2 regions of the Actinocorallia libanotica genome follow, and region 2 is predicted to be linked to the other one. Evidence: riboswitches for the same ligand, from Rfam matches in the RefSeq annotation. Region 2 holds a riboswitch; the other holds the start of a gene.
The links. Region 2 has a riboswitch for glycine ahead of gcvP (aminomethyl-transferring glycine dehydrogenase). Riboswitches for the same ligand answer to the same signal wherever they lie in the genome.

Region 1 (14,568 bases), on a different contig from region 2:
GGCGGCCGTGCCCGTCGTGGACGCAGGCCTCCCGCCAGGGGATCACCGTCAGGTGGCCGAGTTCGGCGAAGGGCGTGGCGTCGATGTGGTGCAGCGACAGCAGCCCGGGCAGGTCGCGCGCCGTGGTGTCGGCGACGCAGATCACCTTCTCGCCCGCCTCGAGGCCCGCGTAGACGAAGTCACCGAGCACGCGCCGCTGTTCGTCGGGATGGGAGTACGCCAGCCACGCGTGATCGCCGGGCCGGAGATCACCGACCGCGCGCTGCGTGAACCAGCTGACCATGCTCCGTCCTGACCTGTGCGTCGTCGCGTGCGGGGAAGGTGTTCCTTTTCTTGCTCCGTCAAGCGTACGCCGGGCGGCGTCGCGTGGCGGGAACTCTCGGCATGTGGAGGAGAAATATCATGGCTAATGCAGCTGCACATGCATTTCATGCGCGGAAAGGCGTGTGCAGGCGTATCCGTGTCCCTTCCACTCCGGTTCTGACCTGGACCCGGCCGCACAGCATGCGCACCGCCCACAGCCCCAGCCGGGGGGAGCCGGCGGTCCCGGGCGGCAGCCAGCCCGGCCCGTGCCGTTCCGAGGGGCACCAGTGCCCGCGGTCGCTGACCTCGCACAGCAGCGCGTCGCGCTCCTCCCACACCCGCAGCAGGACGGGCGGCTCGCCGTGGCTGAGCGCGTTGGTCGCCACCTCGGTGAGTGCGACCAGCAGCTGGTGCAGCCGGTGCCCGGCCAGCCCGTAGCGGTGCGCGTACACCGTGATCAGCGCGCGCGGCTCGCGCAGGTCCGCCGAGCGCAGCGGCATCTCGAGCGCGTGCCCGGGTGCGGGCGGCAGCGGCGGGTCGCACATCGCGCTGAAGACGGCGGGGTCCAGGTAGGCGGGGTTGTCCCGGGGGAGGCCGTCGCGGGCGAGCAGGGGGTGGGTGTGCCGCGCGCCGTCCAGGACGGGGCGCGGCAGGGACGCGTGGTAGGGGCACATGATGGAGCCGTCCGTGCGGGCCAGCGCCACGTTGACCAGGGCCTCCAGCCGCAGCCACTCCACGGTCTCCCAGTCGGCGCGGCCCTTCCAGTCGGGCTCGGCCAGCAGCCGCACCCGCCTCCCGCGTTCGGCCGCCGTCTCCATCTGGTGCAGGACCCGCGAGACGACCCGTGCCGGGTGCTCGTAGAAGGCCGCCGGGGGGACGTAGCGCACCTGGGCGCCGAACTTCTCGCGGAGCAGCCCCGTCTTGTGCTCGCAGGTGACGGCCAGGACCGTCTCGTCACGTTCCAGACCCTCGTCCAGGAAGGGGAAGGCGCCTTCCAGGAAATCCTCGTCCGCGTCGTAGGGAAGTGCCACATGGGTCAGGGCCATCAGTCCTCATCCAGTCGGATCCCCGGCAGCCGGTGCATCCCGACCACCTCCAGCGTGGAGCGCACCTCGGGCGGCACCCGGTGCAGCACGACGGCACCGCGCGATCCGCGCCTCCGCGTGTATTCGACCATTGTCCGCAGCGCGCTGAGGCTGAGAAAGTCCAATTCGGAGAGATCGAGGTGGATCGCCTCCTCCTGGGACGGCAGGGAGTTCAGCGCCTCGACGAAGTGGGTGTGCCGGGCGGCGTCGAGTTCGCCGCACAACCGCAGGCCGGGCGGCCGGTAGGTGCGGGTGATGCTGAGGACCGGGTCGTCGAAGTCGGGGTCGGGCACCACCCGCACCTCGTGCTGCTCGGCGAGCAGGTCGAACTGGGCGGGCGAGCAGCGGCGCACGTCGGTCTGGCAGATGGCGGTGACCGACACGCTCGGCCCGACGCGCTCGGCGAGCTCGCGCTCGCAGACCATGAGGCGGGTGTCGCCGAACGGCTGGTCCAGCGCCCACGACGTCTCGGCGGTGATCCGGATGCCGCGGAACTCCTGCTCCTCGGCCTTGGCGATCTCGTCGGCGACGGTCTGGAGCATCTTCTCCGGGTCGAACATCCCGCCGGTCAGGCAGGCCTCGCCGACCGGGAGCAGGGTGAGCAGGCCCGCCCGGACCGCGGGGCTCAGGTCGTGGCCGTACAGGCCGGGCAGCTCCCAGTGCTCGGCGTCGGTCACGTAGACGACCTTGTCGCGGATGCGCAGCCCCTGGGCGATCCACGAGCCGATGACGTGGCCCTGCTCGTCGGGGCAGCAGAACGGGAGCCAGGCATGGTCGCCCGGGAGAAGATCCCTGACCGATCTCCGGACGTACATGGCTGCTCGGGCCTCCCGACGGGTGCGGACCCGTCCAATCTACGTCGGCGGAGCCCGGTGGGGCCGCCGCTTTTTTCATATAACGACTCGGCGCGCGCCGGAAGGGGGGAGGGGCGGATGCCGCGGCACGAAAAAGGGACAGCCGGTGGGCTGTCCCTTTTATGTAGGGCCGGTGGGATTTGAACCCACAACACGACGGACCTAAACCGCCGGCCTCTGCCGAATTGGGCTACGGCCCCGTGCGCGGCTACGACCTTACCAGCGGGCTACAGGCCCAGCTCCTTGCGGAGACGGGCCACATGCCCGGTCGCCCGCACGTTGTAGTAGGCCTTCTCGATCCTGCCCTCCTCGTCGATGAGGAAGGTGGAGCGGATGACGCCCACGGTGACCTTCCCGTAGAGCTTCTTCTCGCCGTAGGCGGCGTACGCCTGCAGCACCGCGCGCTCGGGGTCCGACAGCAGGGGGAAGGTCAGCTTGTCGCGCTCGCGGAACTTCACGAGCTTGGCGGGGGCGTCGGGGGAGACGCCGACCACCTTCACCCCGGCCGCCTCCAGCTCGGCCAGCGACTGCTCGAAGTCCACGGACTCCTTGGTGCACCCGGGGGTCATCGCCGCGGGGTAGAAGTAGAGGAGGACCTTCGCGCCGCGCAGCGACGACAGCGTGAAGGGCTCGCCGTCGGCGTCGGTGAGCGTGAAGTCGGGGGCCTCGTCGCCGGGCTCGAGACGGTCTGTCACCTGGCATCCTTTCGCGGCGGGTGGTGGAAGGGACAAACTTACCGGCACTCGCCTCCCTGGGGGCGGCGATGACCTGCAAGACTGATCGCCCACCGGTAACTACGACGAAGGACGCGGGATGGCCGACAGGGATCCGGACCGGATCGAGCAGGAGATCGAGGGCGAACTCGAGGCCCTCGCGCGCAACATCGACGCGATCGCCGACCGGGTCAGCCCGAGCAACGTCGTCCACCGCACCGGCGACCGGGTGCGCGAGGAGCTGCACCAGGTGGCCGCGACGGTCGGCGCGATCGTCTCGCCCGGCGACGCCGAGGGCTCGCCGCTCACCGAGGAGCAGCGCAAGCGCGCGCTCATCGTCGGCGGTGTCGTGCTGGCGGGCGTCGTCCTGCTGGTGCTGCGCGCCCGGCGGAGCGGCCGGGGCTGAGCCTCCGGGGCCTGTAGGCCTACAGGCCTACAGGAAGGTCTTCCCCTCGCCCCGGTAGGTGGGGACGGTGCTCTCGACGCCCTCGCCGAGGACCAGGTGCACGGCGTCGAAGCGCTCGCACAGCTCGCCGGCCTTGGTGTGCCGGAACCAGACGCGGTCGCCGACCCCCAGCCCGGCGGTGCCCGGCCCGACGAGCGGCGTCTGCACCTCCCCGGCGCCCTCGGTGCCGGTGTACCCCAGCCCGGCCGGCAGGTAGGGCTGGGGCAGGCGCAGCGCGTCGGCCGGGCCCGAGGCGAGGTAGCCGCCGCCCAGGCAGGTGACGGTGCCCGGGCCGGGCACCCGCACGACGGGCAGCGCGAACAGCGCGGCGGGCGTGGCCTTGAACATGCTGTAGTTGTCGAACAGGTGCGGCTGGAACAGGCCGGACCCGGCGGCGACCTCGGTGACCGCCCGCTCCGCCGAGGTCCACTCCAGGCTGCCGGTGCCGCCGCCGTTGACGAACTCCAGGTCGGCCACCTCGCGCACGGCCCGCACGACCTCGCCGCGCCGCCGGGCCAGCTCCACCCGGGAGCGGGCGCGCATCGCCTTGACGGCCAGGCCCATGGCGGGCCTGCCGGCGGGGGCGTCGCCCACGCCGGCGATCTGCGACTCGTAGCCCATCAGCCCGACCAGCCGCAGGTGCGGCCGCTTGACGACCTCCTCGGCGAAGGCGGCGGCCTGCTCGGGGGTGGCCAGGGGGGAGCGGCGCGCGCCGACCTTCACCCGGCCGCCCAGCACCGGGTAGGCGGCGTCCATGTCGAGGCAGACCCGCACGGGGTGCCCGTCGGCCGGGATGAGGTCCAGGTGCTCGGCGCAGTCGACCATGAGGGTGACGGTGCGGGCGGCGTGCTCGTCGCGGACGAGGCGGCGCAGCGCGGCGCGGTCGACGGTGGGGTAGGCCACGAGGATGTCGTCGCTGGTGCGGTGCCCGGCCAGCCAGAGGGCCTCGGGCAGGGTGAAGGCCATGATCCCGGCGAAGCCGTCCAGGGCCAGGACCTCCTCCAGCAGGGCGCGGACCCGGACGGACTTGCTGGCCACCCGGATCGGCTTGCCCCCGGCCCGGCGCACCAGGGCCGCGGCGTTGGCGCGGAAGGCCGCCAGGTCGACGATCGCGAACGGGGGGTCGAGCTCCGCGGTCGCGAAGTCATAACGCGCCTTGAGATCCATGTGTCCACTTTCCCATAAAAAGTGAAACATGAAAAGTATTCGCGTCTGTCTTTCCGGCTACACCGAGGAGAAGAACGCCCAGAGCCGCGCCGCCGTCCCCTCGGGCCAGACGTGGCCCCCGCCGTGCGGGCAGAAGCGCACCACGGCCCTGCCCTCGCCCGTCCGGCAGGCGCCCTCCCGGCGCAGGGCCCGGACCCCGGCCGCCTCGCGCCAGAAGGCGACCGCGCGGGAGACCGGGGCGAAGGGCCGGTCGTCGTTGAAGTCGCGCCGCCCGCCGCCCTCGTAGGGCACCGACCGGTCGGCCCTCCCGTGGACGATCATCGCCGAGACCGGGCGGCCGGGATCGCAGTCGATGACCAGGGAGGCCGAGACCACCCCGATCGCCCTGACCCTGCCCGGCCCCTCGCAGGCCATGCGGTAGGCCATGCCGCCCCCGTTGGAGAAGCCCGAGACGTACACCCGCTCCGGATCGGCGACCTTCGCCTCGACGAGCCGGTCGATCAGCTTCTCCAGGAAGCCGACGTCGTCGACGCGGGCGAGCTTGGCCGGGCCGCAGCAGGGGCCGGCGTTCCAGCTGAAGGCGAAGCCCTCGGGATAGGCGACCAGGAAGCCCTTCTCGTCCGCCACCTCGTCGAAGCCGCTGAGCTCCTGGAACTTCTCGGCGTTGGAGGCGCCCCCGTGGACGGCCAGCACCAGCGGCAGCGGCCCGGCCGAGGAGCGCAGCGCCGGGGGCACGCGCAGCCGGTACTCGCGGTGGCCGGGCGTGCCGACCTCCAGCTTGAGCCTGTGGGTGCCCGCCGCGGTGGGGACGCCGTCCCGCTCGGCCGGGCGGGGCGCCGTCCCGGTGGCGGAAGGCCCGGGGGCGCCGTCCTTCCCGGGCGCGGAGGCCTGGCACGCACCGAGCAGTACGAAAGCGAGCAAAAGGGCCAGAAGTCGACGCATGCCCTTGAATGTAGGCGTCCGCGTCCGACCCCAAACGCGGCGTTCCCACCAGGGCATAAACTGGCGAGTCATCGTGCCCCCGGCGTCCCCTGCAGAAGGTGGAGAGTTGAGTTACATCCTCACGCTGTCGTGCCCCGACCGTCCGGGCATCGTGGCGGCCGTCTCCGGCCTGCTGGCGTCCCGGCAGTGCAACATCCTGGAGAGCCAGCAGTACGGCGACCAGGACGCCGGGCGGTTCTTCCTGCGCGTGCAGTTCACCGCCCAGGAGGGCCTGGAGGAGCTCCAGGGGCTGTTCGCGCCGCTGGGGCGGGAGTTCTCGCTCGACTGGCACCTCAGCGACGCCGCCACCCGCATGAAGGTGCTGATCATGGTGTCCAAGGAGGGGCACTGCCTCAACGACCTGCTCTTCCGGATGCGCTCGGGCCTGCTGGACATCGACGTGGTCGCGGTCGTCTCCAACCACCCGGACCTGCGCCCGCTCACCCAGTCCTTCGGCATCGACTACCACCACCTGCCGATGACGATGGGCAAGGCCGCGCAGGAGGCCGAGATCCTCACCCTCGTCCAGCACTACGACGCCGACCTGGTGGTGCTCGCCCGCTACATGCAGATCCTCACCGACGACCTGTGCGCCAAGCTGCAGGGCAAGGTGATCAACATCCACCACTCGTTCCTGCCGTCCTTCAAGGGCGCCAAGCCCTACCACCAGGCGCACAAGCGCGGCGTGAAGCTGATCGGCGCCACCGCCCACTACGTCACCCCCGACCTGGACGAGGGCCCGATCATCGAGCAGGAGGTGGCCCGGGTCGACCACACCCACACCCCCGAGGACCTGCGCCGCGTCGGCCGCGACATGGAGTGCCTGGCCCTGGCCCGCGCCGTCCGCTGGCACGCCGAGCACCGCGTCCTGCTCAACGACGAGAAGACCGTCGTCTTCCGCTGATCCGGAAATGTCACGGGCGGCCGTTAGGGTCGCGCGTATGAGCGATCTGCCGACCTTCGCCTTCGCGTCCTCGTCCGCCTTCGAGGAGTGGCTGGAGGCCGAGCACGAGGTGTCCCCGGGACTGTGGCTCAAGTTCGCCAAGAAGGGCTCGGGAGTGGCGTCCATCACCTACCCCGAGGCCCGTGACGTGGCACTGTGCTTCGGCTGGATCGACGGTCAGAAGGCGCCCCTGGACGAGACGTACTGGCTGCTGCGCTTCACCCCCCGCACGCCCCGCAGCAAGTGGTCCCAGGTCAACCGCGAGCGCGTCGCCGAGCTGACCGCCGCGGGCCGGATGCGCCCGGCGGGGCTGGCCGAGGTGGAGCGGGCCCGCGCGGACGGGCGGTGGGAGCGCGCCTACGCCTCGCCGCGCAACGCCGTGGTCCCCGAGGACCTCCAGGACGCGCTGGACGCGGCCCCGGCCGCCGCAGAGTTCTTCGCCGGCCTCGACGGGCGCAACCGCTACGCCATCCTGTACCGGATCCAGGACGCCAAGCGCCCCCAGACCCGTGCCGCCCGGATCGAGAAGTTCGTCGCGATGCTGGGCAGGGGCGAGAAGCTCCACCTCTGAAACCGGCGACTCGGGGGGCGGGGAAGATCGCCGTACGTGGTGGCTCGGTTACTGTTCCCTTATGGGGGAGACGCTGGTCACGGAGCTGTTCGGGGATTCGGCGCGGCGGCGGGAGGCGCGCAGGCGCGCGGCCAGGGAGTTCCGCAAGGAGCGGGCGGGCGCCGAGGCGGCCGTCGCCCTCCTGATGGCGGCGTGCGGCGGGTTCGGCGCGGCGGAGGTGCTGGCCCGCCGGTACGGGCACCATCTCGTGCCGCCCGCGTGGGCGGAGCGGCTGGACGCCGAGCTGCGGACGCTGCTGTGGGGCGATCCGGCGGTGGAGCTGGCCGCCTACCTCCTGTGGATCGCGGGCATGGTCCTCCTGCTGCTGGCGGTGCTGCCCGGATACGACCGGATGGAGCTGCTCCGGGGCGACGACCCCGCGGTCTCGGCGGCGCTGAGCAGGGACGGGCTGCGCCGGTCGCTGGAGGACGCGGCGCTGGGGGCGCCAGGAGTGGTGCGGGCGCGGGTGAGCGTCGGCTGGCGGATCACGGTACGGGCCGGAGCGCGGCGCGGCACGCCGCCCGAGGCGATCGTCCCGCTGCGCCGGGCGGTGCTCGCCCGGCTGGAGGAGATCGGACCGCAGCGCGGCCGCGCGGTCGCCGTCCGGCTGGGTCGGCGGGGCTGATGGCGCGCAGGGGACTGACGCTGACGGGGCTGGCGCTGTGCGGGACGAGCGGGGTGCTGCTGGGACTCAACAGGTTCCTGGGCGACCGGCCGGTGCTGGGCGAGGGCACCTCCGGCTTCATCGCCCGCAACCCCTGGTTCTGGCCGGCGGTGGCGGGCCTGCTGACCGCGGTGGCGGTGCTGGGGACGTGCTGGCTGCTGCTCCAGGGCAGGGCGGCGGCGCTACGCCGCTTCACCCTGCTGGGCGGGCGCCGGAAGGCGCTGACGAACGAGGCGGTGGCCGGGCTCACCCGCGAGGTGCTGGGGCTGCCGGGGGTGCACGACGTGCGCGTGCGCTTCACCGGCACGCGCTCCCGGCCGCGGGTGATGCTGCAGATCCTCTGCCACGAGAGCGCCGACCTCGGGCTGCTGCTCGCCCGGATCAGCGAGGACTCGCTGGTGCGCTTCCGCGAGGCGATCGAGATGCCCGACCTGCACGCGGTCCTGCGGTTCCGGCTGGTCTACCACGAGACGCGTATCGCTTAAAGAGAGGTCTACCGGCATTTGTCGGTTCTGATAGCGCCGTACCGGGCGGCGCTTCGTACAGTCGTTGCTAAGTAAGTCACTCCTCGTCCATCCGCAGGGGGTATCGATCAGCAGTGACCACTGCATCATGTTCCGTCTCCGGGTCGGGGAAGGGGGACCGCGAGGGATTGAGCCAACAGAGCTAGACCTTCTGCTCGGGACCGGCGGCGCACCGAGGCGCCGCCGGTCTCCACGGTGCGCGGACTTATCTATGCAATCCTGGTCTAATGGCTTGGGAATTCTGGCAGACCGGATTGCTCGGGCTCTGCGCCGGACTGCTGATCGCGGTGGTGACCGCGCCCGTGGGCGTGTCGGGAGCGGTGTTCCTGCTGCCCGTCCAACTGAGCGTGCTGGGCGTGCCCAGCCCGGCCGTCACCCCCACCAACCTGCTGTTCAACGTGGTGGCGGGGCCCGGCGCGCTGATCCGGTACCGCCGGACGGGACGGTTGACCGGCCCCCTGGCCCGGCTGCTGGTGGCCGGGACCGCGCCCGGCGTGGTCGTCGGCGCGGTGATCCGGGTCTTCGCCCTGCCGGGTCCGACCGTTTTCCGGCTGCTGGTCGCCGCCTTCCTGCTCCCCCTGGGCACGTGGTTGTGCCTGCGGACGCTGCGCCCGTCCCCCCGGCCCCCGGCGCCTGAGCCGTCCCGTACCGCGGTGACCGCGCTGGCCCTGGGCGTCGGCGTCGTCGGCGGGATCTACGGGGTCGGCGGCGGCTCCCTGCTCGGCCCGATCCTGGTGGGCCGCGGCCTGCCCGTCGCGGTCGTGGCCCCCGCAGCCCTGGCCGCCACCTTCGTCACCTCGATCGTGGGCGCCGCCGCCTACGCCGTCCTGTCCCTGATCGCCCCCGGCGACATCGCGCCCCTGTGGACCCTGGGCCTCCTGTGCGGCCTGGGCGGCCTGGCGGGCGGCTACCTGGGCGCCCTCCTGCAGCCCCGGCTCCCCGAGAAGGCGCTCCGGCTGCTCCTGGGCGGCCTGGCCGTCGCCGTCTCCCTGCTCTACCTGGCGCAGGGCCTGGGCTGAGGGCGAAGGGCATCCTGGCGCCGACGGGGCGGACGGGGAGCCCTATAGTTGGGGTGACGCCGAATGATCCCGTGCGGGAGAGCGTCCGGGCCCGGCGGGTCCGGGCCGCCGAAGGAGCAATTCCTCCCCGGAACCTCTCAGGCACCCAGGACCGCGAGGGGTGGGCGGCCTCTGGAAAGAGAAGGCGCCGGAGCCTTCCGCCGAAGGTGAAAGCCCGTACGGGTGAAGCTCTCAGGCAGAGAAGACAGAGGGGGAGGGCCCACTCAGCAGGTGTACGGATGGGACGATGGGAAACGTTCTGCCGTGTGCCGGTCACAAGGAGCTCACCCAGGTGTCCCCTGCCTCTGAAAAACCCGCCGCCGTGAAGACGACGCCGCTGTACGAGCTGCACAAGGAGCTCGGCGGCAATCTCGTCGACTTCGCCGGGTACCTCATGCCCCTGCGCTACAAGTCGGAGACCGCCGAGCACCAGGCCGTGCGGACCTCCGCCGGGATCTTCGACGTCTCGCACATGGGTGAGATCTTCGTTACAGGCGCACAGGCCGGCGAGGCGCTGGACCACGCGCTGGCCGGGAACATCTCGGCGCTGGAACAGGGCCGGGCGCGCTACACGATGCTCGTCGACGAGCGGGGCGGGGTGCTGGACGACCTGATCGTCTACCGGCTCAGCCGGCACGGGTTCCTGGTGGTGGCCAACGCCGCCAACACCGGGGTGGTCGCGGCCGAGCTGACGGCGCGGGCCGCCGACTTCGAGGCCACGGTCGACGACCAGACCGAGAACTACGCGCTGCTGGCCGTCCAGGGGCCCGGGGCGCAGGAGATCCTGGCGCGGCTGACCGACGTCGACCTCGCCGGGCTGAAGTACTACTCCCTGGTCAGCGGCACGGTGGGCGGCGTCGTCGCCTTCATCGGCCGCACCGGCTACACCGGTGAGGACGGCTTCGAGCTGTTCGTCGACGCCGGGGACGCCGTGGAGCTCTGGCAGCGGATCACCGAGGCGGGCGGGGACGGGATCACCCCGTGCGGGCTGTCGGCCCGCGACACGCTGCGCCTGGAGGCGGGCATGCCGCTGTACGGGCATGAGCTGACCGCCGAGCTGACCCCGTACGATGCTGGTCTCGGCCGGATCGTGCGGCTGGAGAAGGACTTCGTCGGACGCGACGCCCTCGCGGCCGTCGCCGAGAACGGGCCGTCCCGCAAGCTCGTCGGGCTCGTCGCGCGCGGGCGGCGGGTGCCGCGGGCGGGGTACGCGGTCATCGGCGAGGACGGCGCGCCCTGCGGCGTGGTGACCAGCGGAGCACCCTCCCCGACCCTGGGCAAGCCCATCGCCATGGCCTACGTCGGAACCGGCGCCGTGCCGGTCGCCGTCGACATCCGCGGAAAGCACGAACCGGTCGACGTGGTCGACCTGCCCTTCTACAGGAGAACAGACAAGTGAGCGTTCCTGAGCAGCTCCGCTACACCGAGGAGCACGAATGGGTCTCGGGCCTGGACGGTGAGGACGGCGTCGTGACCGTCGGCATCACCGACTACGCCGCCGACGCCCTCGGCGACATCGTGTACGTCTCGCTGCCCGCGGAGGAGGACGAGGTGACCGCGGGCGAGCCGTGCGGCGAGGCCGAGTCCACCAAGTCGGTCTCCGACATCTACTCGCCGCTGTCCGGCAAGGTCGTGGCGGTCAACCAGGCGGTCGTCGACGACCCGGGGACCATCAACGCCGACCCGTACGGCGAGGGCTGGCTGTACCGGATCCGGATCGGCGACGACAACCCGGACCTGCTCGACGCCGAGGCCTACTCCAAGATCATCGAGGAAGCATGAGCACCCTTTTCCAGCACCTGTCCGAGGTGGACCCCGAGGTCCACGAGGCGGTCCGCGCCGAGCTGGGGCGCCAGCAGCACACCCTGGAGATGATCGCCTCGGAGAACTTCGCCCCGGTGGCGGTCCTGGAGGCCCAGGGCTCGGTGCTGACCAACAAGTACGCCGAGGGCTACCCCGGCCGGCGCTACTACGGCGGCTGCGAGTACGTCGACGTCACCGAGCAGCTGGCGATCGACCGGGCCAAGGCGCTCTTCGGCGCCGAGCACGCCAACGTCCAGCCGCACTCGGGCGCGCAGGCCAACACCGCGGTGTACTTCGCGCTCCTGGACCACGGCGACACCGTGCTCGGCCTCGACCTGGCGCACGGCGGGCACCTGACCCACGGCATGCGGCTCAACTACTCCGGCAAGTTCCTGAACGTGGTGCCCTACCACGTGCGGGAGTCCGACGGCCGGGTCGACATGGACGAGGTCGCGGCGCTGGCGGCCGAGCACCGGCCCAAGATGATCGTCGCCGGCTGGTCGGCCTACCCGCGGCAGCTGGACTTCGCGCGGTTCCGCGAGATCGCCGACTCGGTGGGCGCGCTGCTGTTCGTCGACATGGCGCACTTCGCCGGGCTGGTCGCCGCCGGGCTGCACCCGTCGCCGGTGCCGTACGCCGACGTCGTCACGACCACCACGCACAAGACGCTGGGCGGGCCGCGCGGCGGCCTGATCCTGGCCCGCGAGGAGCTCGGCAAGAAGATCAACTCCGCGGTCTTCCCCGGCATGCAGGGCGGCCCGCTGGAGCACGTGATCGCGGCCAAGGCCGTGGCGCTCAAGGTCGCGGCGACCGAGGAGTTCAAGGACCGCCAGCGGCGCACCCTGGAGGGCGCGCAGGCCATCGCGGCCCGCCTGCTCCAGGACGACGCCGCCAAGGCCGGCGTGAAGGTGCTGACCGGCGGCACCGAGGTCCACCTGGTCCTGGTCGACCTGGTGGACTCCGAGCTGACCGGCCGGGACGCCGAGGACCGCCTGCACGAGATCGGCATCACGGTCAACCGCAACGCCGTCCCCAACGACCCGCGCCCGCCGATGGTCACCTCCGGCCTGCGCATCGGCACCCCGGCGCTGGCCACCCGCGGCTTCACCAAGGAGGACTTCGAGGAGGTGGCCGACATCATCGCCCTCGCCCTCCAGCCGTCCTTCGACGCCTCGGCCCTGTCCGCCCGCGTCAAGGCCCTGGCCGACAGGCACCCGCTCTACCCGGACCTGTGACGCCCCGCCGGGCCCCCGCCCGGCGTCCCGCTCCACCCGCGAGGCCCCGCCCGTTCTTCGGCCGGGGCCTCGCGCTTTTCCGTGCCGGTCCTTCGCGCCGTCCCGGGTTGAGACCTTGCGCGTTGCGGGCCGGGGCTCGTGTCGGGGCGGGGGTTTCTTGACCGGGGGAGGTCTTTGGGGAAACACTGTATCCACTGGAGGAACGCGGTGCGGAGGGGTGATGGCGGATCTGATCGTGGTGGGTGCGGGTCCCGGAGGGCTGGCGTGCACGATCGCCGCGGCCGAGGCGGGGGCGGAGGTGCTCCTGCTGGAGAAGGCCGGGCGGGTCGGCGGGGCGCTGCCCTACTCCGGCGGGCACCTGTCGGCCGCGGGGTTCTCGGCGCAGCGGGCGAAGGGCATCGAGGACGACGTCGCGGCGCACTGGGCCGACATCCGGCGCATCAGCCGGGGCACCGGGCGGGAGGACCTCACCCTGCTGTCGCTGGCCGAGCAGCCCGCGGTCCTGGAGTGGCTGCTGGACGCCGGATACGCCATCGACCCGGCCACCCCGCGGATCGTGCACGGGCACGAGCAGTACCGCACGCCCCGTACGGTGCACGCACCCGACCTGCCGGGCGGGCCGGAGATCCTGCGGGTGCTGGAACTGCTGCTGGAGCCGCACGTGAAGTCCGGGAAGGCGGACGTGCGCTGCGGGGTGAGGGTCGCGGAACTGCTCGTCGAGCGGGACGGGGACGCCGCCGACGAGCAGGTCGTCGGCGTCACGACCGAGGACGGGCGGGTCTTCCGGGCGCCCTCCGTGGTGCTGGCGACAGGCGGATTCGGCTACGCCCCCGAGCTGTTCGCCGAACTGGACGGGGCGCCGCTGACGACGTCCGCCGCCCCCACGTCCACCGGCGACGGCGTTGAGATGGGCCGCCGCATCGGCGCGGGCGTCCAGGGGCGCGGCAAGTACATCCCCACCTTCGGCGGGCTGCCGCCCGAGGGCGACGACCTGCGCGTGGACTGGCTGCACCGGCCGCAGCTGGTGGCCCCCGAACGCCCGCCGTGGGAGATCTACGTCGACCGGAACGGGCGGCGCTGGGTGGCCGAGGACGACCCGAGCATCGACCTGAAGGAGCGGAGGCTGACGGCCGTCGACCAGATGACCTTCTGGATGGTCTTCGACGCCCGCGCGCTCCGCGAATCCCGGCCGATGGTGCACGGCTGGACCCCCGAGGACCTCGACGCCCGGTGCGGTGAACGCCGCGGCGTCCACAAGGCCGCGACCCTCGCGGAGCTCGCCGTGAAGGCGGGCATCTCACCCGAGGGCCTGGCCGAGACCGCGGCCCGCTACAACGCCGCGGTGGCCGCCGGCCGCGACGAGGAGTTCGGCCGCGCGCACCTGCCCGCCCCGATCACCGAAGCCCCCTTCTACGCGATCGAGAACCACCCCGTCACCCTGATCACCTTCGCAGGCCTGGACGTCGACACGTCCCTGCGCGTCCGCCGCGAGAACAACACGCCCATCCCCGGCCTCTACGCCATCGGCGAGGTCATCGGCTCCGCCGCCGTGAACGGCAACGCCTTCTGCTCCGGCATGTGCCTCACCCCCGCCATGGCCTTCGGCCGCATCCTGGGCCGCACCCTGGCCACCTCCTGACCACCCCGAGCCCGCTCTCCCGGACCGACATGACGAAGTTCCACTCCCGCCGCGAGAACACGCCTGCCCCCCACCCCGCCCGTCTCGCCGACCGTGCCCAGACGGGGCCGTCCGGAGCCGACGGCCGAAGCTGAAGCCGACGGCGTGGTGCTTGGTCGAGGGGGCCGGGATGAGGGGCTTGGATTTGGGCGGGGGAGTGTGGTGGAGCCCTGCGGCGGCTCGGTGGTCTTGTCGGCAGTGCCCCGGCGGGGCCGGCGGCCGAAGCTGAAGCCGACGGCATGGTGCCTGGTCGAGGGAGCTGAGGCCGATGACGTGGTGCCTGGTCGAGGGGGCCGGGATGAGGGGCTTGGATTTGGGCGGGGGAGTGTGGTGGAGCCCCGCGGCGGCTCGGTGGTCTTGTCGGCCGTGCCGCGGCGGGGCTCGTGCGGGGTCAGTGGGTGAAGGTGAAGCCGGCGGCGCGGAGTTTGGCCGAGGAGACCGGCATGACGGGGGTTTTGATCTCGCCGCGGAAGTTCAGCGGGGGGAGGCCCTCGGCGGCGCAGAT
Region 2 (14,568 bases):
GCCTCCGACGCCCGCTGCGGCGAGTACCAGGAGTAGGGGAGCGCGATGAAACTGGCGATCTCGAGCCCGGCGGGGAACCCCCAGGTCCCCCCGGCCGGGCCGGACCCGGCCTCCCGGCTGCGGACCCTGCTCCAGAGCGCGCCGCCGTGGACCGGCATCGGCGTCCTGGTCGTGGTGATGTTCGTCGGGATGTCGATCGGCAACGAGTACTTCCTGAACTACGCCAACCTCAACAACGTGCTGCGCGGCGCGGTGGTGCCGCTGCTGCTGGCCCTGGGCACCACCTTCGTCATCACCACCGGGATGATCGACCTGTCGCTGGGCTCCCTGCTGGCGCTCGACACCGTCCTCATGCTCGGGTTCATGAACGCCGGGCTTCCGGTGCCGGTGGCGGTCCTGGCCACCCTGGCGGCGTCCGCCCTGCTCGCCGGCCTGGTCAACGGCCTCCTGATCGCCAGGTTCCAGCTGTTCTTCATGGTCGTCACCCTGGGCACGATGTCGATCTTCCGGTCCGTGGCGCAGCTGGGCACGGACGGCACCTCGGTGCAGCTCTACGACCGGGCGGGCTTCGACTTCGTGCTCTGGCTCGGCGACGGGTCCGTCGGCCCGGTCTCCGTCCCGGTCGTGCTGGCCGCGATCCTGCTGGCGGCGTCCGTCCTGCTGATGAGGTTCACCACCTTCGGGCGCAACCTGCTGGCGGTCGGCGGCAACGCCGGCGCCGCGCGCCTGGCGGGCGTCCCGGTGGAGCGGGTGCAGATCCTGGCGTTCGCCCTCAACGGGCTGTTCATCGGCGTCGCGGCGGTGGTGATGGCCGGGCGCATCCAGGCGGCCTCCCCCAGCATCGGCATCGGCATGGAGCTGTCGGTCATCGCGGCGGTCCTGCTCGGCGGCTCCTCGTTCATGGGCGGCAACAGCACCTTCCTGGGCACCCTGATCGGCGTGGTGTTCGTCTCGCTGCTCGACAACGCGCTGAACCTCCTGCAGGTCCAGACGTTCTGGCAGGGGGTCGTCACCGGCGCGGTGCTCATCGTCGCCGTCGGCATCGACCGGCTCCGGGCCAGGAGCAGGACATGACGGCCGGCCGGCTCGCCATCTCCGGAGTCCGCAAGCAGTACGGCGGCACCGTGGCCCTCGACGGCTTCGCGCTCGATGTCGCGCCCGGGGAGGTCCGGGGCCTCATCGGCGAGAACGGCTCGGGCAAGAGCACCGCGATGAAGGTCCTCTCCGGCGAGGTCGCCCCGGACCTCGGCGAGGTCCGGGCCGGCGGGACGCCCCTGCCCGCGCTCGACCCGGCCTCCCGACTGAAGGCCGGTGTCGGCGTCGTCATGCAGGACCCGCACCTGTGCGACGACCTGACGGTGGCGGAGAACCTCGCGCTGGGCCGGCTCGGCCGGCGGGGCCTGGTGCGCTGGCGGAAGGTCCGCGAGGACGCGACCTGTCCCAGGACGACAAGCACATGGTCGAGGTCGCCCGGGTCCTGGCGTGGGACTGCGGTGTCATCGGGTTCGACGAGACCACGGCCTCGCTGACCGAGGACTACGTCGAGCGGCTCTTCACGATCATGCGTGAGCTCAGAGAGGGCGGCGCCGCCCAGGTGTTCATCAGCCACCGGCTCAACGAGATCATGGAGATCTGCGACTCGGTGACGGTGCTGCGCGACGGGCGGCTGGTCGGCACGGTCGCCACGGCCGAGACCAGCGAGGCCGAGCTGATCGCGATGATGGTAGGCCGCTCGGTGGCCGACCGCTACCGGCGCTCCCCCGCCTCCCTCGGCCCGACGGTCCTGCGGGCCCGCGGCCTGCGTCCGCGTCCGCTGCCGGACGCCTTCGACCTGGACCTGCGCGCCGGGGAGGTCGTCGGTATCGGCGGCCTGGTCGGCAGCGGCCGGTCGGAGGTGCTCGAGGCCCTCTACGGCACGATCGGGCGCGCCGGAGAGGTCGAGGTGAACGGCGCGTCCGTCCGCCCCGGGGACCCGCGCCGCGCCATCGCCGCGGGCATGGGCCTGGTCCCCGAGGACCGGCGGGCCCGGGGCGTGGCCATGGAGCAGTCGGTGCGCGCCAACGCCACCATGGTGCTGGACGGGGCGCGCCCGCTGTGGGCGCCGACCAGCAGAGCCGTGCAGGCCGAAGTGCTCTCGGTGCTGTACGACCAGATGAAGCTCAAGGCCGCGGACGACGAGATCCCGGTGCGCACCCTGTCGGGCGGCAACCAGCAGAAGATCGTGCTGGGTCGCTGGTTGTGGCACCGCCCGGCGGTCCTGCTGCTGGACGAGCCCACCCGGGGCATCGACGTGGGCGCCAAACGCGAGATCTACGCCCTGATCGAGAGGCTGGCCGAGGAGGGGACGGCGATCCTGCTGGTCTCCTCCGAACTGCCGGAGCTGACCGGCCTGTGCGACCGCATCCTCATGATGCGCGAGGGCAGGGTCGTCGGGGAGTTCGGCCGGGGCGCCACCGACATGGAGCTCATGACAGCGGCCGCAGGCCACCAGTGAGAGGAGAGGACATGCCCTCAGCGGGCTACGGATACCAGGAGACCTCCCGGACCGCGACGGTCGGCGGGCAGCGGATCCACTACAACGAGGCCGGCGAGGGGCCGGTCGCGATCCTTCTGCACGGCGCGGGCCCCGGCGTCTCGGGGTGGGCCAACTTCGCGGACAACCTCCCGGTCTTCGCCGGGTCCTTCCGCACCCTCATCGTCGACCAGCCCGGTTTCGGCGCCAGCGAGACGGCCGCGTACGAGGGCGACTTCTTCAGCCACAGCGCCGCCACGGTCGTCGGGCTGATGGACGAGCTGGGCATCGAGAAGGCTCATATCGTGGGCAACTCGCTGGGCGGCGGTGTCGGCACCCGCATGGCGCTCGACCACCCCGGCCGGGTGGACCGCCTGGCGCTGATGGGCCCCGGGGGCATGACCGCCCGGCTGTTCACGCCCGAGCCGACCCTGGGGCACACTCGCCTGTACGACTTCAACGCCGCTCCCAGCCGGGAGAAGCTCGCGGTCTTCATGCGCGGGATGGTCCACGACGCCTCCTTCGTGACCGAAGAGATGATCGACGACCGGTTCGAGCGCTCGCAGCGGCCCGGGGCGGCCGAGGCGTTCGAGCGGTTCCGCACCAGCTTCCTGACCCCCGAGGGCTCCCGCAGGATGCAGCTGTGGCGGGAGGCCGCCGCGATCGAGCACGAGACCCTCCTGCTGTGGGGGCGCGAGGATCTGGTGAACCCCTACGACGGCGGGCTGTTCGCGTTCTCCCTCATGCCCAACGTCAGCCTGCACGTCATGTCGCGCTGCGGCCACTGGGCGCAGGTGGAGCGGGCCCGGGAGTTCAACCGCGTGGTGATCGGCTTCCTCCGCGACGACGGGTGACCCCGCGCGGCGAAGCCCCCGGTCCGCTCACGGTGAGCGGACCGGGGGCTTCGTCATGAGTGTCAGGGCGTGTCCGGCGCGGCCTTCTCAGCCGGTTCCCGAGGGGGCCCGGCCCTCGAGGGGCCGGGCGGGCGGATCGGGACGGCGGTCGGATGGAGGAGCGGGCTCAGACCCGGTCATCACCCCATCCCCACACATCGGGGATGCGCCAGTCCTGCTCGTCCTGGACGCCGAACCCGCCGCGGAAGAAGATCATCGGTCGGCCGTCGCCGGGCGTCTCCAGCTCCAGCACCCTGCCGATCACCACGTCGTGGTCACCGGCCGCGGTCACCTGGTGCACCTCGGCGTGGACGCGCATGAGGACACCGGGCAGGGAGGGGGTGCCCCAGCGGGACGCCTCCCAGTCCAGGCCCTCGTACTTGGCTCCCCTGCTGGAGCCGAAACGGGCGCAGAGGTCCTGCTGCTCCTCGCCGAGCACGTTCACCGTGAAGCGGCCGGCCGCCCGGATCCGCGGCCAGGCGCGTCCCTTGTGGTCGGCGCAGAAGAGCACCAGCGGGGGCTCGAGGGAGACGGAGGCGAAGGACTGGCAGGCGAAGCCCGCCGGCTCGCCCTCGTGCAGCCCGGTGACGACGGTGACGCCGCTGGCGAAGCTTCCCATCGCCCGGCGCATTTCCAGCGGGGTGGGCTCGACGGCCTCCGGCGCGGGATGAATCTGAACACTCATGAAAGAATAATAATGCCCATAGTCACACTAATTACAGCCTTCCTCTACAGAAGGCTAGAAAATAGACAAAGCGCAGTAATTAACCCGTGGACTGCGCGCGGTTCAGGCGGGCGGCGACCTGTTCGGCCAGCAGCGGATCGGCCAGGCCCCGCTGCCAGATGTGCGCCGCCTCCTCGTCGCGGCCGCGCAGGGGGAGGGTGCGGGCGAGCAGCTCGACGGCGAGCGGGGCGACGTCCGGGGCGTCCGTGGCGTCCACCGCGGCGCGGAACGCGCCGATCGCCTGCTCCAGGTGGGTCAGGCCCATCGCCACCGCCAGCCGGGCGTAGGCGTAGCCCTCGGGGGGCGCGGCGCGCAGGGCGGCGGCGAGGATCTGCTGGGCGCGGGCCGTCTGGCCCTGCTCCAGCAGCCGCTGGGCCAGGTCGTGGGCGGCGACGGGGGCGTGCTGCTCGTCGCCGGTGGCGATGACCTTCTGCCACCAGCCCGCCGCGGTCTCGGTGTCGCCGTCGTCGTCGGCGAGCTGGGCCAGCGCCAGGCAGGCGGCGGGCAGGTAGGCCGGGTGCGCCGAGGAGACCACCAGGCGCCAGGCCTGCTCGGCGGCCGGGCGGTCCCCGGCCCGCTCGCAGGAGACCGCCAGGTGGTAGGCGGCGCGCGGGCCGTACTCGGGGTCGCCGGTCTCGATGGCCGTCCAGTCCGCGTCGCGGGCCGCGGCGTGCTCACCGAGCTCCTCCAGCACCACCGCCAGTCCCAGCGCGGCCTGCGCGCGTCCGGACGGATCGGGTTCGTCCAGCGCCGCGGCGAAGAGTTCCGCGGCGGCGGACAGATCACCGGTCTCCGCCAGCAGGCGGGCCTGAGCCAGGGTCATGGCGGAGCTGCCTCCTTCGAGAAGTGCTCACGCGACCCTACTGAAAAGGACCGCGCCGTCGGAGAGACGACACGGCCCTTTCCTGATCAATAGCCTCAAGCTCGGACCGATCAGTCCTCGAAGGCCTCCGGCGGCGGGCAGGAGCAGACGAGGTTGCGGTCGCCGAAGGCCTGGTCGATGCGGCGGACCGGCGGCCAGTACTTGTTCTCCCGCAGGGAGGCCACGGGGTAGGCGGCCTCCTGGCGGGTGTAGCCGTGCTTCCAGTCGTCGGCCGTCAGCGTCTCGGCGGTGTGCGGGGCGTTGCGCAGGGGGTTGTCCTGGGCGTCCCACTCGCCGGAGGCGACACGGCCGATCTCCGCGCGGATCGCGATCATGGCGTCGCAGAAGCGGTCGAGCTCGGCCAGGTCCTCGCTCTCGGTCGGCTCGATCATCAGCGTGCCGGCCACCGGGAAGGACAGGGTCGGGGCGTGGAAGCCGTAGTCGATGAGGCGCTTGGCGACGTCCTCGGCGGTGACCCCGGTCTCCTTGGTGATCTTCCTCAGGTCGGCGATGCACTCGTGCGCCACGAGGCCGTTGCGGCCGGTGTAGAGCACCGGGTAGTGCGGGGCGAGCCGGCGCGCCACGTAGTTGGCGGCCAGGACCGCCACCTGGGTGGCGCGCAGCAGCCCGTCGTGGCCCATGAGCGCGATGTAGGTCCACGGGATGGGCAGGATGCCCGCCGAGCCCCACGGGGCCGCCGAGATCGGGCCGACGCCGGTGTCGGGGCCGGCCTCGGGTCGCAGCGGGTGGTTGGGCAGGAACGGCGCCAGGTGCGCGCCGACCGCGACCGGGCCGACGCCCGGACCGCCGCCGCCGTGCGGGATGCAGAACGTCTTGTGCAGGTTGAGGTGGGAGACGTCGGCGCCGAACTCGCCGGGCCGGGCCAGGCCGACCAGCGCGTTGAGGTTGGCGCCGTCCACGTACACCTGGCCGCCCGCGGCGTGCACCGCGGCGCAGACCTCGGTGATCGACTCCTCGTACACGCCGTGCGTCGAGGGGTAGGTCACCATGATCACCGACAGGTCGGCGGCGTTCTTGTCGATCTTGGCGCGCAGGTCGGCCATGTCGATGTTCCCGGCGTCGTCGCACTTGACGACGACCACCCGCATCCCGGCCATGACGGCGCTGGCGGCGTTGGTGCCGTGCGCCGACGACGGGATGAGGCAGACGTCGCGGTGCTCCTCGCCGCGGGAGGCATGGTAGGCGCGCACCGCCAGCAGCCCCGCCAGCTCGCCCTGCGACCCGGCGTTCGGCTGCACCGACACCCTGGCGTAACCGGTGATCTCCGCCAGCCAGGCCTCCAGCTCGCCGATCAGCTCGACGTACCCGGCGGCCTGCTCGACCGGCGCGAACGGGTGGATGTTCGCGAACTCCGGCCAGGTGATCGGCTCCATCTCGGTGGTGGCGTTGAGCTTCATCGTGCACGAGCCCAGCGGGATCATCGACCGGTCCAGGGCGATGTCCTTGTCCTGGAGGCGGCGCAGGTAGCGCAGCATCGCCGTCTCGGACCGGTGGGCGTGGAAGACCGGGTGGGACAGGAAGGTGCTGGTGCGGCGCAGCTCCTCCGGCAGCTCCTCCACCGGCTCGGCCAGCGCGACCGCGCGGCGGAACCCGCGCTGCTCGATCGCCTCCAGCAGCGTCTGCAGGTGCTCCTCGGTGGTGGTCTCGTCGAACGCCACCGCGATCGTCCGGTCGTCCACGAGGCGGATGTTGAAACCGGCGCGCCGCGCGGCCTCCACCGCGGCGGGGGCGTGGCCGGGGACGCGGATGGTGAGGGTGTCGAAGTAGTGCTCGTGCACGACCTCGAAGCCCTCGACCTCCTGGGCCTCGATGGAGGCGGCGAACGTCGCGGCCATCCGGTGCGCGCGGCGCGCGATCTCCGTCAGCCCCTCGGGGCCGTGGTAGACGGCGTACATCGAGGCCATGACGGCCAGCAGCACCTGCGCCGTGCAGATGTTGGAGGTCGCCTTCTCCCGCCGGATGTGCTGTTCGCGGGTCTGCAGCGCCAGCCGGTACGCCTGGTTCCCGTCGGCGTCGACCGACACCCCCACCAGGCGGCCGGGGAGCTGGCGCTCCAGGCCCTCCCGGACGGCCATGTAGCCGGCGTGCGGGCCGCCGAAGCCGTAGGGCACGCCGAACCGCTGGGCCGAGCCCACCACGATGTCGGCCCCGATCTCGCCGGGCGGGGTCAGCAGGGTCAGCGCCAGCAGGTCGGCGGCCACGACGAACTGCGCGTCGCGGGCGTGCGCCGCCTCGGCCACCGGACGCAGGTCGCGGACCCTGCCGGACGCGCCGGGGTACTGGGCCAGCACGCCGAAGACGTCTCCCTCGGGGAGGCCCGCGTCCAGGTCGGCCACGACCACCGGGATGCCCAGCGGCAGCGCCCGCGCCCGCACGACCTCGACCGTCTGGGGCAGCGCGTCGGCGTCCACCACGAACACGCCGGGCTCCTTGCGGCGGGTGGCCCGCAGCGCCAGCGCCATCGCCTCGGCGGCCGCCGTGCCCTCGTCCAGCATGGAGGCGTTGGCCACGGGGATCCCGGTCAGGTCCGAGACCACCGTCTGGAAGTTCAGCAGCGCCTCGAGCCGGCCCTGGGAGATCTCCGGCTGGTAGGGCGTGTAGGCGGTGTACCAGCCCGGGTTCTCCAGCACGTTGCGCAGGATCACGCCCGGGGTGATCGTGCCGTGGTAGCCCAGGCCGATCAGCGAGGTGAGCACGGTGTTGCGGGAGGCCAGCTCGCGCAGCCGCGCCAGCGCGGCGGTCTCGCTCAGCGCGGGCGGCAGGTCCAGCGGGCGGCCGGTGCGGATCGCGGCGGGCACCGCGGCCTCGCTCAGTGCGTCGAGATCGGCGAAGCCGACGGCGGCGAGCATCCTGGCCTGGTCGTCGGCGGACGGCCCGATATGCCGGTCGGAGAAGTCGAACTGCGCGGTCATGGACGAGCCTCCTGGAACACGAAAGGGTTGAGGAGGGGTCGTGAGACCCCGTTCCACCGGGGGCGACCCCCGGACCCCCGCAGAGGAACGAACGATCCTCGCTTCGCTGCGGTCGTTCGTTCCTCCCCCTCTGTCATGGGGACCTGAGAGCTTCACCCGGTGGGCTTGCACCTTCGGTGGGGCCCTGTGGCCCGCTTTCCAGAGGCGCCTCGCCCACACGGTCCTTTTGCCTGAGAGGTTCCGGGGAGGTTGCTCCTTCGGCGCTCCACGCCGGCTTGCGCGGAGTCTCTCCCGCACGGGGTCGACAGCACGATCAGTCTATCCGGTGGGCCATCGGCCTCCCGCGGACGGGCCCGACAGGGAAAGATCGGGTTGTTCCGCCACGCACGGAACAACCGCCGGATGCTTGATCACACGGTGTCATGGTGGGGCTAATCTTTGGGGACGACCGGAACCGGGAGGACGGTGTAAGCGTGACGAGCACTCAGGGCGGCGCTGCCCTGGAGCCGATGCCGTCCTCGTCCGGGGCGGTGGTGGTGGAGGAGCCCTCCCTCCCGAACCGGATCCGCAACCCCGCCACCCTGGTACGGGCGCTGGCGTGCCTGGCCGGGCTGGGACTGCTCCTGCTGCTGACCTCCCTGGCCACCCAGACGACCACCGGCCTGGAGACCGACATCAGCCGCGGCACCGAGCAGGCGCCGCACTTCCTGCTGAGCCTGGCCGGGCTCACCTCCAGCTTCGGCGTGCTGGCCGTGCCGGTGGTGTTCGCCCTGGACCGCATCGCGCGCCGGGACGGCATGCGGGTGATGTTCGGGCTGTTCGCCGCGATCGCCGGCCTGGGCGTGGACTACGCGGTGGAGGCCTGGGTCGCCGCCAACGGGCCCAGCGAGCTCACCGGCGTGCTGGGGCCCGCGGGCTCCGACACCGTCTCGCTGCAGTCCGACCTCACCCCCGTGATCGCCTACATCACCGCGGTGCGCCTGGGGGGGCGGCCCCGCTGGCAGGCGGTCATGTGGGGCACCATCGCCCTGGCCGCCCTGGCCTCCCTGGTGGCGGGCCGCTCCACCGCCCTGGGCCTGGTCGCCACCTACCTCATCGGCCGCCTCGTGGGCTATCTGACGCTCTACGGCCTGGGCACCCCCAACCCGCGGCCCCCGGGCAGCGCGGTGGCCGGCGTGCTGCGCCGGTTCGGGATGCGGCCGACCCGCATCGTGCGCACCGACGACGGCACCCTGGACCACCGCAGCTACCTGGTGGAGCTGCCCGAGCGGCGGCTGGACGTCACCCTCCTGGACCGCGACCAGCAGGCGGCCGGCCTGTTCTACCGGATCTGGCGCGGGCTGCGGCTGCGGGCCAACCAGCCGCGCCGCGCCGTGCGCTCGCTGCGCCGCTCCCTGGAACAGGAGTCGCTGGCCTCCTACGCCGCGTCCACCGCGGGTGCCCGCACCCCGCGGCTGCTGGCCACCTCCGAGGTCGGCACCGAGGCCGCGCTGCTGGCCTACGAGCACCTGGCGGGAGTGCCGCTGGCCGACCTGCCCGACGAGGAGCTCACCGACGGGCTCGCCATGGACCTGTGGCGGCAGCTGGAGGTGCTGCACCACCACCGGATCGCCCACCGCAGCCTCGACGACACCGCGATCGTGATCTGTGAGGGCGAGCCCTGGCTGGTGGGGTTCGGGCGGGGCGAGACCGCCGCGGGCGACCTGCTGCTGCGCCTGGACCACGCCCAGCTGCTCACCACGCTGGCGCTGCGGGGCGGCGCGGCGCGCGCGGTGAAGGAGGCCGCCGCGGTCATCGGGCCCGGCGCGCTGGGCGCGGTCGTCCCGCTGCTGCAGAAGGTCGCCCTCTCCCGCGACACCCGCACCGCGCTGCGCCGCGACAAGCACCTGCTGAGCGCCCTGCGCGAGGAGATCCTCAAGTTCACCCCGGAGACCGAGGTCGCGCCGGTCCGGCTCGAGCGCTTCCGGCCGCGCACCATCATCAGCATCGTCGCCGGGACGGTGGGCGTCTACTTCCTGCTCTCCCAGCTGAGCAACGTGGACCTGGGCGAGCTGGTGACGCAGTCCGACTGGCGCTGGGCGGGGCTGGCGGCGGTGGCGGCCGCCCTGTCCTTCGTGGCGGCGGCGATGATGGTCATCGGGTTCGTGCCCGAGCACATCCCGCTGGGCCGCACCATCCTGGCCCAGCTCGCCGCCTCGTTCGTCAAGCTCGTCGCGCCCGCGGCGGTCACCGGCGTGGCCATCAACACCCGGTACCTGCAGCGGATGGGCGTGCGCCCCGGGCCCGCCGTGGCCAGCGTGGGCGCCTCCCAGCTGGTCGGCCTGGGCGTGCACATCCTGCTGCTGCTCGTCCTGGGCTTCCTCACCGGCTCGGGCGGGGTGGGCACCGACTTCACCCCGTCCCGCACCGTGGTGCTGGGGCTGCTGGCGGTCGCGACCGTGGCGGTGGTCGCGGCGGCGATCGGGCCCCTGCGGCGGCTGGTGGTCGGCCGGGTGCGGCAGCTGTTCGCCGGAGTGGTCCCCCGGCTGCTGGACGTGGTCCAGGACCCCCGCAAGGTCGCCACCGGCCTCGGCGGCACCCTGCTGCTGACGGTGTCGTTCGTCTTGTGCCTGGACTTCTCCATCCGGGCGTTCGGCGGCTCGCTGGGCTGGACGGCCGTCGCGGTGGTCTTCCTCACCGGCAACGCGCTGGGATCGGCCGCCCCCACCCCGGGCGGCCTCGGCGCGGTCGAGACGACGCTGACGCTGGGCCTGACGGTGGCGGGGCTGCCGGCGGGGACGGCGACCTCCGCGGTGCTGCTGTTCCGGCTGCTGACGTTCTGGCTGCCGGTGCTGCCGGGCTGGGCCGCCTTCACCTACCTCCAGCGGCGCGACGCCCTCTGAGGCCCTCCCGGAACGCTCAGAAGGTCCGTGCGGTCCGCGGAGAGGGCGGCTCTCCCCGGGCCGTTCAGCCGGTCTTGCGGGCGCGGCGGCGGGCGGACAGCTCGTCCCGGCCCGTCCTGGGCTCAAGGTAGGGGTCGGCGTTCTCCGCGGGGAGGTTCGCCAGACTGCCCTCGACCTCCTGCCAGACCCGGCCCAGGGCTATGCCGAAGACGCCCTGGCCGCCCTGGAGCAGGTCGACGACCTCGTCGGCGCTGGTGCACTCGTAGACGCTGACGCCGTCGCTCATCAGGGTGATGGTGGCCAGGTGCTCCACTCCCCTGTCGCGCAGGTGGGTGACCGCGGTGCGGATCTGCTGGAGCGAGACACCGGCGTCCAGCAGCCGCTTGACGACCTTCAGCACCAGGATGTCGCGGAACCCGTACAGGCGCTGGCTGCCCGAGCCGTGCGCCGGGCGGATGCTCGGCTCGACCAGCCCGGTGCGGGCCCAGTAGTCGAGCTGGCGGTAGGTGATCCCGGCCGCCGCGCACGCCGTGGGGCCGCGGTAGCCGGCGTTCGGGTTCGGCATGGCCACCGCGTTGTCGAAAAGCAGGCCTTGCTCGCCGGCCTGCCGAGAGGCGAGCCGGCGCTCACGGTCCACCTTGTCCTCGCCGCTGCTCACCGCCACGCGGACCTCCGGCTTCTGTCAGCTCCCAGGTCTCCGGCAAGGGGGTTTGCCGGAATTTCCCCACGAGTGCTCCACCAGCACGGTAGGTGCCGGTCAGGGCAGGGTCAACGTTCACCGTCGGCGCGTCGCAGAGCGGATGTATCCGGCTTCACATGCGCAAACGGCTCACTTGTCAGCTCCCCCTCCACCCCTACCCCCGCGCTGCGGGGGCGGAAACGGACGGGACCCGGTGGGATCGGCCGAACCCGCAGGTCAGGCGTCCCGTTCGAAGTCCTCGGGAGAGACCGTGTCGAGGAACTCGCGGAATTTCTCCACTTCGTCTTCCTGTTCGTCCGGGATCGCCACCCCGGCCTCGTCCAGGACCTCCTCGCTGACGAAAATACTCGAACCGGTGCGCAGCGCCAGCGCTATCGAGTCCGACGGCCGTGCGCTGACCTCGGCGCCGTTGGAGAACACCAGGTCGGCGAAGAAGATCCCCTCGCGCAGCGCGGTGATGTTCACCGTGTGCAGGGAGGCCCCCAGCGCCTCGATGACCTCCTTGAACAGGTCATGGGTGAGCGGCCGGGCCGGCAGCATGCCCTGCTGGGCATAGGCGATGGCGGTCGCCTCCACCGCGCCGATCCAGATGGGCAGGTAACGATCGCCCTCGAGTTCCTTCAGCAGGACGATCGGCTGGTTGGAGGGCATCTCGACCCTGACGCCGACGACCTCCATCTGCTTCACAGCGGCTCCTCGCCTCGCGACGGTCCTCAAGACCCAAACTACACCTTGAGGCGGCTAACCACCCAAGCTGTCCTTGAGACCCGCCGAGACCAGGGCGGTGTGCAGCGCCAGGGTGAGCCCGCTCAGCTCGCGGGCGGTCCTGCCCGCCGCCTCGTGCGCCCCCGGCGCGCGGCGCTTGAGCAAGGGCGCGATGGTCTGCTCGATCAGGGCCAGCTCCCGCTCGGCCGCCGCCTTGATCGCCCGCAGGTGCCGCGCCTCGAAACCGTATCCGGCCAGCCGGACCGCGGTCCTGGCCACGGTCAGGGCGTCGGAGTCGTAGTGCGCGCCGGCGCGGCGCACCAGCCCGTAGGCCTCCAGCTCCTCCAGCCGGTCCTCGGAGATCCCGGCGCCGTCCAGCAGCTGGCGCCGGGTCAGCGCCACCTCGGCGGCGGGCGGGGAGCCGGCGTCGGCGGCGACCAGGGTGCGCGGCGGCCGGCTGTCGAGCTGCTCCTTGATCACCCGCAGCGGCAGGTACCTGTCGCGCTGGGCGGCCAGGATGTAGCGCAGCCGCTCCACGTCCACGGAGGTGAACTTCCGGTAGCCCGAGGGGGTGCGCTCGGGCTCGATGAGGCCTTCGGCCTCCAGGAAGCGGATCTTGGAGTGGGTGATGTCGGGGAACTCGCCCTGCAGGGTGGCCAGGACGTCCCCGATGGTCATGTACGCCCGGGCGGCTTGCGCGCTCACCCGTGCTGGGGGTTGGTGAGGAACACGACGCGGAACTTGCCGATCTGCACCTCGTCGCCGCCGTTGAGCGCCGCGTGGTCGATCCGCTCCCGGTTGACGTAGGTGCCGTTCAGGCTGCCCACGTCCCGGACGGTGAAGCCCGTCCCGTGCCGGGCGAACTCGGCGTGCCGCCGCGAGACGGTGACGTCGTCGAGGAAGATGTCGCTCTCGGGGTGGCGCCCGGCCGAGGTGCGGTCCTTGTCGAGCAGGAACCGGCTGCCGGCGTTGGGGCCGCGCCGCACCACCAGCAGGGCGGTGCCCGGGGGCAGCGTCTCCACGCTCAGCTGGTCGGAGGCCTCCTCGGAGGACTCGGGGATCTCCAGCCCGTCGGTCAGTCCGCTGATCGAGATGGTCGAGGTTGACTCACCGGGGGTCTCCGGAACCGGCTGGGCGTTGCGGACCAGCGGAGTGCCGCAATTGGAGCAGAAGCGGGCGCCATCGGGATTGGCGTGACCGCACTGCGTGCAGTAGACGCTCGGCATCGATCGGCTCGGCCTCCTACCATCGGCGCGCCCCCGGGACACGCCTCCGCTCTACTTGACTCCGGTCTGGACAACGCTACCGGCCGTATGTCCGGCGGTCTATGCCGCCGCGCGGAACGGGCCCGCCGGAAAGGCTGTCAGGAAGACCGTACCGCGCTGACGGCACCACCCGTGCGCGGAAGATCGATTCATCATGACCGAATCGCCGGAACCGGGGGTGACATCGGGGCATTTCGGACACCCCGATGTCACCCTGAGGTGGGGACCGCCTCAGGCCCCCGCCGCCTCCACGACCGCCGCCCACTCCTCCAGGAGCGCCGCGGCGGCGTCGTGGTCGGGCCCCTCGGCCCACAGGTGGGTCACCGCGTCGGCCGGATCCGGCAGGACCAGCGCCCAGCGCCCGTCCTTCTCCACCACCCGCACCCCGTCGGTGGTGTCGACGGTGCGGTCGGCGGCCGCCTCCACCACGTGCCGCATGACGCTGCCCTTGGCCGCCCACGGGGTCGGCACCGACCGCTTGAGCAGATGGGCCTGCGGGATGCGCTCCTCGATCTGGGAGAGGGTCAGGCGGGTGCGCGCCACCAGCCCGATCAGCCGGACGAACGCCGCGACGCCGTCCACGGTGTGGCTGAACTCGGGGAAGATGAACCCGCCGCGCCCGTCCCCGGCGAAGACCACTTCAGGGTCGGCCGCCGCCCTGGTCAGCACGTCCTGGGACGTGGAGGTCCACATCACCCGCACCCCGTGCCCGCGGCAGACCTCCTCGGCGACCCGGGTGGTGGTGACCGGCAGCGCCACCGTGCCCCCGCGCAGCTCGGCGGCGACCAGGTCGAGCAGGACCAGCAGCGCGCGGTCGTCGGAGATGCGCTCGCCGTTCTCGTCGACCAGCGAGATCCGCTCCCCCACCGGGTCGAACCGCACGCCGAACGCGGCCCTGGAGGAGGAGACCAGCTCTCCCAGCAGTGCCAGGTCGCGGGAGCGCTCGGCCGGGGTCTCGGTGGGGTTGACCTCGTCGAGCCGGTTGTTGCGGGTGAGCACCTCCACCCCGACCCGGCCCAGCAGCCAGGGCAGCACGTTGGAGGTGACGCCGCCGGCGCAGTCCGCGACGATCTTGAGCTCGGCCTCCCGGAT

Region 1: another riboswitch for glycine. It lies ahead of gcvT (glycine cleavage system aminomethyltransferase GcvT); the one in region 2 lies ahead of gcvP (aminomethyl-transferring glycine dehydrogenase).

Annotation. Positions count from the first base shown of each region.
Region 1 is NZ_BAAAHH010000036.1:63,363-77,930, forward strand. Features, by position in the region: gene ABD140_RS32105 (MEDS domain-containing protein) at 1-283, opposite strand, end outside; gene ABD140_RS32110 (anti-sigma factor RsbA family regulatory protein) at 429-1,349, opposite strand; gene ABD140_RS32115 (MEDS domain-containing protein) at 1,349-2,203, opposite strand; tRNA gene ABD140_RS32120 (tRNA-Leu) at 2,368-2,442, opposite strand; gene bcp (thioredoxin-dependent thiol peroxidase) at 2,470-2,937, opposite strand; gene ABD140_RS32130 (DUF3618 domain-containing protein) at 3,056-3,361, shown strand; gene ABD140_RS32135 (amino acid deaminase/aldolase) at 3,389-4,567, opposite strand; gene ABD140_RS32140 (CE1 family esterase) at 4,625-5,509, opposite strand; gene purU (formyltetrahydrofolate deformylase) at 5,616-6,452, shown strand; gene ABD140_RS32150 (YdeI/OmpD-associated family protein) at 6,490-7,062, shown strand; gene ABD140_RS32155 (DUF6286 domain-containing protein) at 7,124-7,726, shown strand; gene ABD140_RS32160 (Asp23/Gls24 family envelope stress response protein) at 7,726-8,250, shown strand; gene ABD140_RS32165 (TSUP family transporter) at 8,517-9,308, shown strand; glycine riboswitch at 9,373-9,472, shown strand; glycine riboswitch at 9,477-9,559, shown strand; gene gcvT (glycine cleavage system aminomethyltransferase GcvT) at 9,640-10,746, shown strand; gene gcvH (glycine cleavage system protein GcvH) at 10,743-11,129, shown strand; gene ABD140_RS32180 (serine hydroxymethyltransferase) at 11,126-12,385, shown strand; gene ABD140_RS32185 (FAD-dependent oxidoreductase) at 12,606-14,024, shown strand; gene ABD140_RS32190 (NAD(P)-binding domain-containing protein) at 14,455-14,568, opposite strand, start outside.
Region 2 is NZ_BAAAHH010000028.1:24,671-39,238, forward strand. Features, by position in the region: gene ABD140_RS28305 (sugar ABC transporter substrate-binding protein) at 1-36, shown strand, start outside; gene ABD140_RS28310 (ABC transporter permease) at 46-1,074, shown strand; gene ABD140_RS28315 (ATP-binding cassette domain-containing protein) at 1,071-1,529, shown strand; gene ABD140_RS28320 (sugar ABC transporter ATP-binding protein) at 1,457-2,494, shown strand; gene ABD140_RS28325 (alpha/beta fold hydrolase) at 2,506-3,366, shown strand; gene ABD140_RS28330 (flavin reductase family protein) at 3,533-4,090, opposite strand; gene ABD140_RS28335 (tetratricopeptide repeat protein) at 4,170-4,952, opposite strand; gene gcvP (aminomethyl-transferring glycine dehydrogenase) at 5,063-7,924, opposite strand; glycine riboswitch at 8,045-8,132, opposite strand; glycine riboswitch at 8,133-8,228, opposite strand; gene ABD140_RS28345 (flippase-like domain-containing protein) at 8,398-10,806, shown strand; gene ABD140_RS28350 (MerR family transcriptional regulator) at 10,871-11,470, opposite strand; gene ABD140_RS28355 (bifunctional nuclease family protein) at 11,723-12,193, opposite strand; gene ftsR (transcriptional regulator FtsR) at 12,248-12,916, opposite strand; gene ABD140_RS28365 (FHA domain-containing protein) at 12,913-13,437, opposite strand; gene ABD140_RS28370 (sugar phosphate nucleotidyltransferase) at 13,708-14,568, opposite strand, start outside.